3 regions of the Rhizobium sp. P43 genome follow, and region 3 is predicted to be linked to each of the others. Evidence: predicted binding sites of a transcription regulator. Region 3 holds the regulator's gene; each other region holds the start of a gene.
The links. Region 3 encodes PhoB, which activates phosphate uptake and scavenging genes when phosphate is short. Its sites were predicted from a motif close to TGTCATNNANCTGTCAT; they were not measured.
Positions count from the first base shown of each region.

Region 1: AC1PUL_RS05550 (BtaA family protein) is a predicted target of PhoB. The motif match lies at 1,901-1,917, and genes of this name have one in related genera.
Region 2: AC1PUL_RS06350 (LTA synthase family protein) is a predicted target of PhoB. The motif match lies at 1,847-1,863, and genes of this name have one in related genera.

Region 1 is NZ_CM161539.1:1,115,885-1,119,163, forward strand. It holds gene AC1PUL_RS05545 (class I SAM-dependent methyltransferase) at 1-607, opposite strand, end outside; gene AC1PUL_RS05550 (BtaA family protein) at 604-1,854, opposite strand; gene AC1PUL_RS05555 (putative bifunctional diguanylate cyclase/phosphodiesterase) at 1,994-3,279, shown strand, end outside.
Region 2 is NZ_CM161539.1:1,281,584-1,284,862, reverse strand. It holds gene AC1PUL_RS06355 (NAD+ synthase) at 30-1,709, opposite strand; gene AC1PUL_RS06350 (LTA synthase family protein) at 1,880-3,279, shown strand, end outside.
Region 3 is NZ_CM161539.1:3,135,150-3,138,428, forward strand. It holds gene AC1PUL_RS15660 (acetylornithine transaminase) at 1-466, opposite strand, end outside; gene AC1PUL_RS15665 (GcrA family cell cycle regulator) at 911-1,447, shown strand; gene phoB (phosphate regulon transcriptional regulator PhoB) at 1,579-2,262, opposite strand; gene phoU (phosphate signaling complex protein PhoU) at 2,288-3,001, opposite strand; gene pstB (phosphate ABC transporter ATP-binding protein PstB) at 3,048-3,279, opposite strand, start outside.

The DNA.
Region 1 (3,279 bases), 2.0 Mb from region 3:
GACCCTGCGCCAAGGCGCGCTCTTCCAGCACGGCGCGCAGGTCCGGACGGGGCGTGACGTGGAAGCGGACTAGCCAGGCCTGCAGTCCGCTCCTGAACCATCGCGGCAGGTGTTCCTGCTGGCCGAAATCGACGATATGCAGCGACCCTTTCGGTGCAAGCGCGTCGATCCCCCTGTCAATCGCCGCCTGCCAGTCCGGGATCATGGAGAGCGCGTAGGAGATCATCACGCGATCGAAATGGGGTTCGGCAAAATCGGCAGGTCGGAAGGCTGTCGCATCCGCGACCTCAAGCCTTGGGGGAGAGGCTGTGCCCTGAAACTTCGCCCGAGCGGTTGCCAGCATTTCTGCCGAGATATCCAGACCGTAAAGGCGCGCCGCCGGGAATTGCCGGCGGGCCAGCACAAGGTTGCGGCCAGTGCCGCAGCCGATCTCCAGCAGCGAACCGCCCTTCGGAACATCCAGGCTCGTGATCATGTGGTCACGGCCGAGCAGATAGTATTTGCGCGTCAGGTCGTAAATATGGCGCTGGTAGCGATACATCCGGTCCATGCGGTCGGCATGGCTGTCATTCTGATCGGCTGCGAAGGTGGCAGGGCTTTCGCTCATGCGGGCCGCTTTTCGTAGATGTGGAAACCGCCATAGATGGCGGAGCGATCCTGACGGTTCAGGTTCTGTGAGCGGTCGGCGTGGTAATCCCACTGGGCGAGCAGATCCGGCGCGAGCTTGCCGTTCAGGATGCTCTCTTCCGCAGCCGTGCGGAAGATGACACGGGCGCCCTCGGCGGCGGTGCGCGTGATTTCGGTCCACAGCTCGTTCAACTGCCGCGGGTTCATCCAGTCCTGGGCGTCCAGAAGCACGTAACGGTCGACGCTGTTTGCCGGCTTCTTCGTCAGGAGCTCGGTGAAGCTTGCATGGTCGACCGTCACGCGATCGGCGGCATCGCGAATGGCGCAATAGTGCTGCTCCTGCAGATAGGTCGGCAGCACGCCTTCTTCCGGCTTCGGATAGCGGCGCATGAAGGCCTGCCAGGCGAAATAGTTGTCCTTCAGGAGGAAGTGGCAGCAGAGTTTTTCCAGCCTGTGGCGCAGGACGGGTGCGATCGTGCCGTCGTCGGCGAGCGATGCAAGCTCGTCATATTGCTGTGGCGGAATGCCGAGACCGAAGAGCGAACTCTTCTGGCGGGTGAGCCAGCGGATCAGCGGCTTGTCGAACAGCGGCGCGATCCGGCTGTCGAAGAACATGCGCTGTTCGCGCAGCGACCGGGTTTGCGCGAGTTCCTCCAGCCGCACGCCATGGCTGCGGGCAATCAGGTGGCCGATGGCGATGAAGCGGCCGAGCAGGCCGGTGCGATAGATGTTGCGATTGAAGACCGCGATGCGCCGGCGGCCGTCCAGTCCGCGCGCGTCCCAATGGCGCCGGGTGGCGGCGTCGAGATGGGAGGCGATATGGCGGTCATAGAGACGCACATTCGATTTCACCGAATGCTCGCCCAGCAATCGCCGGACCGATGCGTGGTCCGGAAGGTGGCGGAAGGCTGCGAGCTTCAGGCGGTTCAGCGCGATGTGGTTCGGGTTGAGATCGACTACGTCGATCGAGGCCGGACGGCGGCTCAGGTAAGCCAGCATATTGCAGCCGCCGGAGCCGATCGTCACGATCCGATGGCCCTCGGCCAGGTCCATGGCCTGCATGTCGACTTCCGGATCTTCCCAGATCTGGGCGTAGACGAGGCCTGAGAAAAGCCAGCCGAACACGCGTTCCGACATGCCGGCGGGTGAGAGGGCTGCGTGCTGCAGCAGGGCGTCCTTCAGCTTCTCGTTTCCGCGAAATCCGGCATCTGGTGCAAGCTCGGTCATATCGATCCGCCGTCCTGTTGTGTTTCACGGCGTGTAGCGTCGCGTTGCTACAGTTTGATGACGTCACCCCCGAAGGACGGTAACCGAATTTCAACGCATTCTATGCAAATTCTCCTCAGTTATTTTTGGGGTGTTTAACATGATGTTAAGTGAAATCCCGCTCGGCAGACGTTTGCATTATGGTCTTGCCGGCTTTGTTGGCGGTGCTGCCGCGCCTCTTGCGATTGCGGTTCCGTTGGTTGCTCAGTCCGGTTTTCCGGCGCTTTCCACTACACTCAGCGATCATTGGTCCCTTTTGGCTGCTTGCTGCCTGCCGCTTGTCGGCACGGCCCTCGGTTGGCGCATCGCTGCCTGGGAGACAGCCTTGCATGACCGCATTCGCCACCTGGAGGGGGGCGCGTCGGTGCTCAGAGCTGCCTCACGGACCGACAGCTTGACCGGTCTTGGGAACCGCCAGACGCTGAATGAGGCGCTTGCGAAAAGGCTGGAAACCGGCGGCCCTGGCGGCGGTACGTTGCTTCTCCTTGATCTTGACCGATTCAACTACGTCAACGGCACGCTGGGACATGCTGCCGGCGACGCCCTGTTGGTGGCCGTTGCGGATCGCCTGCGTCAGGCTGCTGGCGGGGATGCAGAGCTCTACCGGATCGGGGCTGACGAGTTTGCGGTCATCCTTCCCCAAGTGCATCGGAGAGCCGTTGCAGAATTTGTCTGCCTGGAGATCGAGCAGGCCATGGCGGTGCCTTTCGACCTCGCCGAGGGCCGCATCATGGCCGATGTCAGCATCGGTGCGGTCCATATCTCTCCGCAGGATGAGGACCCGGCCCGCTTGCTTGAGCGGGGAGCTATGGCGCTCTATCGTGCGAAGGAAGCTTTCGGGCCTGCACATGCCTTCTACGACGAGACCGTCGCCCGTGAGGTGAGGCACGGTCTGGAACTCGAACGGGATCTTTCCCGAGGCTTCGTCGATGGTGAATTCTATCTCGAGTATCAGCCCATCGTCGGCGTCGAGAGCGGCGAAGTCCGCTCGCTTGAAGCGCTCCTGCGCTGGCGTCATCCGGAAAAGGGGTTGATTACACCCGATGTCTTCATCCCTCTTGCAGAGAAGACCGGTATCATCCAGCTGATCGGCAAATGGGTTGTACAGCAGGCCTGTGCCGCCGCCGCGACATGGCCGGCACCCACCGGTGTCAGCGTCAATGTGTCCGGGGATCAGTTCAAGGATCCGCAATTCGTTGCCCACATCCTCGATTGCCTTGTCGACACGGGGCTTGCGGCGGAGCGCCTCACGGTCGAGGTGACGGAAGCGGTGTTCTCCGTCGATATCGACCTTGTCTGCCGCAGTCTGGCGGAATTGCGGTCGGCCGGTGTGCGCATTGCGCTTGACGACTTCGGAACGGGCTTCTCCTCCATCAACAATCTGAG
Region 2 (3,279 bases), 1.9 Mb from region 3:
GATGCTTCCTCTCGGCCGTCCCGGATCGCTCAGCGATCGCGGAACCGGTTCGTGATCGGATAGCGACGATCGCGTCCGAAATTCTTCTTGGTGATCTTCACGCCCGGTGCCGACTGGCGGCGCTTGTATTCGGCGAGATAAAGCAGGTGCTCGACCCGGTGTACGGTCGCAATGTCATGGCCCCGAGCGACGATCTCGTCGACACCCATTTCCTTCTCGACCAGGCATTCAAGAATGTCGTCGAGAACCGGATAGGCCGGCAGCGAATCCTGGTCGGTCTGGTTCGGTCGAAGCTCCGCAGAGGGGGCCTTCGACAGGATGTTGGCCGGGATCACCTCGCCCGAGGGGCCAAGCGCACCCGGCGGAACATTGGCGTTGCGCCAGGCCGACAGCGCATAGACCTGCATCTTGTAGAGGTCCTTGATCGGATTGAAGCCACCGTTCATGTCACCATAGAGCGTCGCGTAGCCGACCGACATCTCCGACTTGTTGCCGGTGGTCACCACCATCGAGCCGAACTTGTTGGAGATCGCCATCAGGATCGTGCCGCGCGTACGGCTCTGCAGGTTCTCCTCGGTGATGCCGCTCTCGGTGCCCTCGAACATGTCCGACAGCGACGAGAGGAAGCCCTCGACCGGTTCCTGGATCGGCACGATGTCGTAGTGGCAGCCGAGCGCCTTGGCGCAGGCCTCGGCATCGGCAAAGCTTTCCTGCGAGGTGTAGCGGTAGGGCAGCATGATCGTGCGAACGCGCTCCTCGCCCAGCGCATCCACCGCGATCGCCGCACAGATAGCCGAATCGATACCGCCCGAGAGACCGAGCACGACGCTCTTGAAACCGTTCTTGTTGACGTAATCGCGGAAACCGAGCACGCAGGCGCGGTAATCGGCCTCTTCCTTTTCCGGGATGCGCGACATCGGCCCTTCGTCACAGCGCCAGCCATCGGCCGCGCGTCGCCAGGTCGTGACCGACAGCGTCTCCTCGAACTGGCTCATCTGGAAGGCCAGCGACTTGTCACCATTGAAGGCGAAGCTCGCGCCGTCGAAGACCAGTTCGTCCTGACCGCCGAGCTGATTGGCGAAGACCAGCGGCAGTCCGGTTTCGATCACCTGGCGCAGCGCCACCTGATGGCGGACATCCACCTTACCGCGATAATAGGGCGAGCCATTCGGCACGAGCAGGATCTCGGCCCCCGTCTCGGCCAGCGTCTCGCAAACGCCGAGATCGTTCCAGATTTCCTCGCAGATCGGCACGCCGATGCGAACACCCCGAAAGTTCACCGGTCCCGGCATCTCGCCCTCGACGAAGACGCGCTTCTCATCGAACTCGCCGTAATTCGGCAGATCGATCTTGTCGCGGAAGGCAAGGATCTTGCCGCCGTCGAGGATCGCAACGGAATTGTGCCGGCCCTTCTCGCCCTGCCGCGGAAAGCCGACGATCACCCCCGGACCGCCATCGGCAGTATCGGCGGCAAGCGCCTCGACAGCCTGCAGACAGGCTTTGAGGAAGGCGGGCTTCAGCACCAGATCTTCCGGCGGATAGCCGGAAATGAAGAGCTCCGTCAGGAGCAGGAGATCGGCCCCCTGCCCGGCAGCCTCGGCACGCGCAGCACGCGCCTTGGCGAGATTGCCGGTGACGTCACCCACCGTCGGATTGAACTGTGCCACCGCTATGCGCAGGACGTCGGAGATCTTCTTTGCTTCGCTCATGACACCGATTTAGCCGCTCGCCCGCCCTATCGCAACGTCGCTTCGCGGGCGCCCCCTTTATATGGTGCTCCGGCGCTAACCAAACCACCGGAATTTCTGGGAACAAAGGTTCTTCGCTTTCGGTTCATGTAGCATTCATGACACTTATGTGACACCTATGCGAACCTTTCATGACACCCTCCCATGACCTGGAGTTCGACGTGGTCCAGACCAGCCCGAAAACGCGAGTCGCGAACATCTTTACCGCCTTCGGTGCGGTGCGTGAGCGTGAGCTCGGCGGGTCCTGGATCGTCCAGCTCGTTGTCCAGTCTATCAACACGGCGCTGATTGCTGCGGCGATCGTTCTGCTGAGCGAGGTCCTGGCGCGTGGCAGCATGATCGATGTCGTGGAATACATGACCTCGACGAGCCGTCCCGGCCCTGTGGCCGTCGGTATCGTCTTTCTCATTCTGGCCTTTGCCGATGCGATCATCGGCAAATCCTATCAGTCGACACTGCTTGTCGGCCCCCTGTTGCTGCTGCCGGCATTCTTCTCGGGGCAGAAGCAACTCTTCCTGTCGGATCCGCTTTTCCCGAGCGACCTGCTCTTCGGTCGTCAGATCATGCAGCTCATGCCGGCCATGGTTGCGGCCGAGCCCTTCAAGGCAATCGGGCTTGCCGTCGGCAGCCTTGTCTTTGTGGTAGCGTTTGTCGCCCTGATCTGGAAAAGCCGCAAGGTATTCCCGCGCCTGAACCTGCCTGCCCGCGGTATTCGTCTGGCCGTCGCATTTCCGCTTCTCGCCGGCTTCGTCTCTCTGATGGATCCGATGGCGTTTTCCGCGTTCCGCGATCGCCTCAACATCGTGCCCATGATGTGGGACCAGAAAGAAAACTACCGGCACAACGGCTTCCTGCTCGCCTTCGCCTTCAACGTGCCGATGGCCAATGTCGCGGCCCCGGCCGGCTACAGCAATGTCGCTATCACAGACATTCAGACGGACAGGCTCCCCGCGTCCTTCTTCTCCGGCCGTCAGGCCGACGTCATTGTCGTGATGAGTGAATCCCTGTGGGATCCCACCCGCATGAACAGCGTAGGCTTCTCCGCAGATCCCATGCCGACCATTCGTGCGAGCCAATCCGGGCAGGTCTTTTCACCGGAGTTTGGTGGCATGACCGCCAATGTCGAATTCGAAGCCTTGACCGGCTTCTCCAACGCCTTCCTGCCCTATGGCAGCATCCCCTATCAGCAGTATATCCGTCGTCCGGTCCCGTCGCTTGCCACCTTTTTCGAATCGAAGGGTTATGTGACCAAGGCATTCCACCCGTTCCAGGGTTGGTTCTGGAACCGCAACAACGTCTATCAATCGCTCGGCTTCCAGGAATTCCACTCGGAAGAAAACATGCCGGCAATGGACAAGCGCGGCATCTTCGCCTCCGACGAATCCCTGACGCGCTACATCATCCAGCAAGCGGAAGACACCGAGAAACCATTCTTCTTCTTCGCCGTTACGCTTCAGGGCCACGGTCCCTATGAGCGAAACCGCTATGCGAAGAACACCATCGAGATCGACGCACCAACCCTGTCGGCCGC
Region 3 (3,279 bases):
GCGCCTTCGGACCGAAGCCCTCAAGATACTTCTCCTGGCCGCCGGCGGCGATCGTCGCGATGGTGCGGCCATGGAAGGCGCCTTCCATCGTGATGATGTGGAACTTCTCCGGATGGCCTTTGGCAAAATGGTAACGGCGGGCGGTCTTAATCGCGCATTCAAGCGCTTCCGCGCCCGAATTGGTGAAGAAGACGCGATCGGCAAAGGTCACGTCGGTCAAACGCGTGGCCAAGGCTTCCTGCCCCGGCACTTCGTAAAGGTTGGAGAGATGCCAGACCTTGTCGGCCTGATCCTTCAAAGCGCCGACGACATGCGGATGGCCATGGCCAACAGATGTTACGGCGACACCGCCCGCGAAATCGAGATAGCGTTCGCCAGTTTCCGTCACCAGCCAGACGCCCTCGCCTCGCTCGAAACGCAGTGGCGCCCGATTGTAGGTCTGATAGAGCGGCGTAGCATTGGCCATGGCTTCACAATCCTTCTCGACATTCCGGCACCAGGTACGGAACAGCCCATGACAGGGCCTCGAAAAAATTAAAAATGCCGCCTTGCGGCGGCGTCGGCACTATCAGCATTTCGTCCTGGGATGTCAACGAATTCCGCAGGAATCGCAGGAGTAGTCGCCGAATCGGCCCACTCGCCTAAAGAGCGTGCGCGACAAGATTCCACCTGTTGCATACTTGACTCACTCGGGAAGCAAGTTGGGGAAAACCGGAAAATCGATTCCAGATGATTCCCGCGACTCTTGTCACGGAGTCGGCGTGCCTCTAGGTTAAATTTCATTAATAGATTGCATGCGGCGGAAGTGCTCACCGACAGTATCGAGGCGGTTATGTTTCGGATTCGTCCGAGGCATGGGTGATTGATTCTGCCATGACAGACGCGAGCGGCGGAGAGATATGGCATGAACGTGCAGTGGAGTGATGAGAGGGTCGAAAGACTGAAACGGCTGTGGGCCGAAGGCCTCAGCGCAAGCCAGATCGCTGCCCAGTTGGGCGGCGTTAGCCGTAATGCCGTGATCGGCAAGGTTCACCGTTTGAACCTTCCGGGCCGCGCCAAGGCCGGTGGCAGCACGTCTGCTGCACGGCCTGCCAAGCGCCCGGCGCAGACGCAGCGTCCCGCTGCGTTTCCGAACCGCCCGGCGGCCAACACGACGACACGCACAGTGGCCCGGGCATCCGGAGCGACGATGCTGAAGGAAGAAATCGAAGTCGAAGTCTACGAGGAAGTCGAAGTCCGTCGCCCGCTCAATGTGGTCGTACCGATTTCGCGTCGCCTGGCGCTGACCGAGCTCACCGAACGCACCTGCAAGTGGCCGATCGGCGATCCGATGAAGGACGACTTTCACTTCTGCGGCTGCGAAATCGCAGATAGCGCGCCTTACTGCACCTATCACGCGAAGCTCGCCTATCAGCCAGTGAGCGAACGTCGGAAGGCGGCACGCTGAGCAATCGAGCGGTCGCAAGATCAGGACTTCGATCAGGCCCTTCGGGGCCTGTTTTCGTTTGACATGATGCCAACAGAAAAGGCCGCGACAGATAACCGCGCGGCCTTGCATAATCACTTGTCAGGAAGCCGTCAGGCTTCCATGGAATAGCCCGCTCCGCGAACGGTGCGGATGACATCCTGCATGTTGGAGAAGTTCAGAGCCTTGCGCAGGCGACCGACATGCACGTCTACGGTGCGTTCATCGACATAGATGTCATGACCCCAGACGCCATCAAGAAGCTGCGAGCGTGAGAAGACACGGCCGGGCGATGCCATCAGGAACTCCAAGAGCCGGAACTCGGTCGGTCCAAGACGCACTTCGCGGCTCTTGCGATGCACGCGATGGGTCTCGCGATCGAGCTCGATATCGCCGCAACGCAGGACGCTGGACAAGACTTCCGGCTTGGCGCGACGGAGCATCGCCTTGACGCGGGCCATGAGTTCCGGGGTCGAGAACGGCTTGACAACATAGTCGTCGGCGCCGGTCGCCAGACCCCGAACGCGTTCGCTTTCTTCACCCCGCGCCGTCAGCATGATGATCGGCAGGCGCTCGGTCTCGGGCCGCACACGCAGACGGCGGCAGAGTTCAATGCCGGATACGCCCGGCAGCATCCAGTCGAGGATCAGGAGATCCGGAACACGCTCCTGAAGCCTGATCTCGGCCTCATCACCCCGAAGGATGGTCTCAACTTCATAGCCTTCGGCTTCCAGATTGTAACGGAGGAGGACCGACAGGGCCTCCTCGTCTTCAACTACGGCAATCTTCGGCTGCATCGATCATCAACCTCGCTGGCCACAATCACTCGGTGATCGCACCGACGGAAGAAGTCAGGTCTTCCTTCGGGCGTTCGCCTTCCGGCTGGGCGCCGGTGGTCATGTAGTAGATGGTCTCGGCGATGTTGGTCGCGTGGTCGCCGATGCGCTCGATATTCTTGGCGCAGAACAGCAGATGCGTGCAGCTTGTGATGTTGCGCGGATCTTCCATCATGTAGGTCAGGAGTTCGCGGAACAGCGAGGTGTAGATCGCGTCGATCTCCTCGTCGCGGTCACGGATGGACTTCGCCTTCTCGGCCGAGCGTGTCGTGTAGACATCGAGCACTTCCTTGAGCTGGGCGAGTGCAAGGTCGGATAGATGTTCGAGGCCACGCGCGAGCTTGCGCGGCACGCCGGTTGCCTGGATGGCCACAACGCGCTTGGAATTGCTCTTGCCGAGATCGCCGACACGCTCAAGATCGGCGGCGATGCGCAGCGCACCGATGATTTCGCGCAAATCCGATGCCACCGGCTGCCGCTTGGCAATGGTTATGACTGCCTTGTCGCCAATCTCGCGTTCCATGGCGTCCATGAGAACGTCGTCGGAGATCACCTTTTGAGCGAGCGCGGCATCAGAATTCACCAGAGCGCGCACGCTTTCGGCGACCATCTGTTCTGCCAGACCGCCCATTTCGGAGATGCGGCGCATCAGGAACTTCAGTTCCTCGTCGAAGGCCGAGTAGATGTGTGTGGAGCCCATTTGAAACGTCCTTGAAATTGAGTTCGACCGTTGATGACGTCAGGGCTCAACCGAAGCGGCCCATGATGTAATCCTGGGTGCGCTGGTCATCCGGGTTGGTGAACATCTTGTCGGTATCGTTCTCCTCGACGAGGTTGCCGAGGTGGAACATGGCGGTGCGCTGGGAGACGCGGGCGGCCTGCTGCATGGAGTGGGTCACGATGACGATGGTGAAGTTCTCGCGCAGCTCGTGGATCAGTTCTTCGACCTTGGCAGTCGCAATCGGGTCGAGCGCCGAG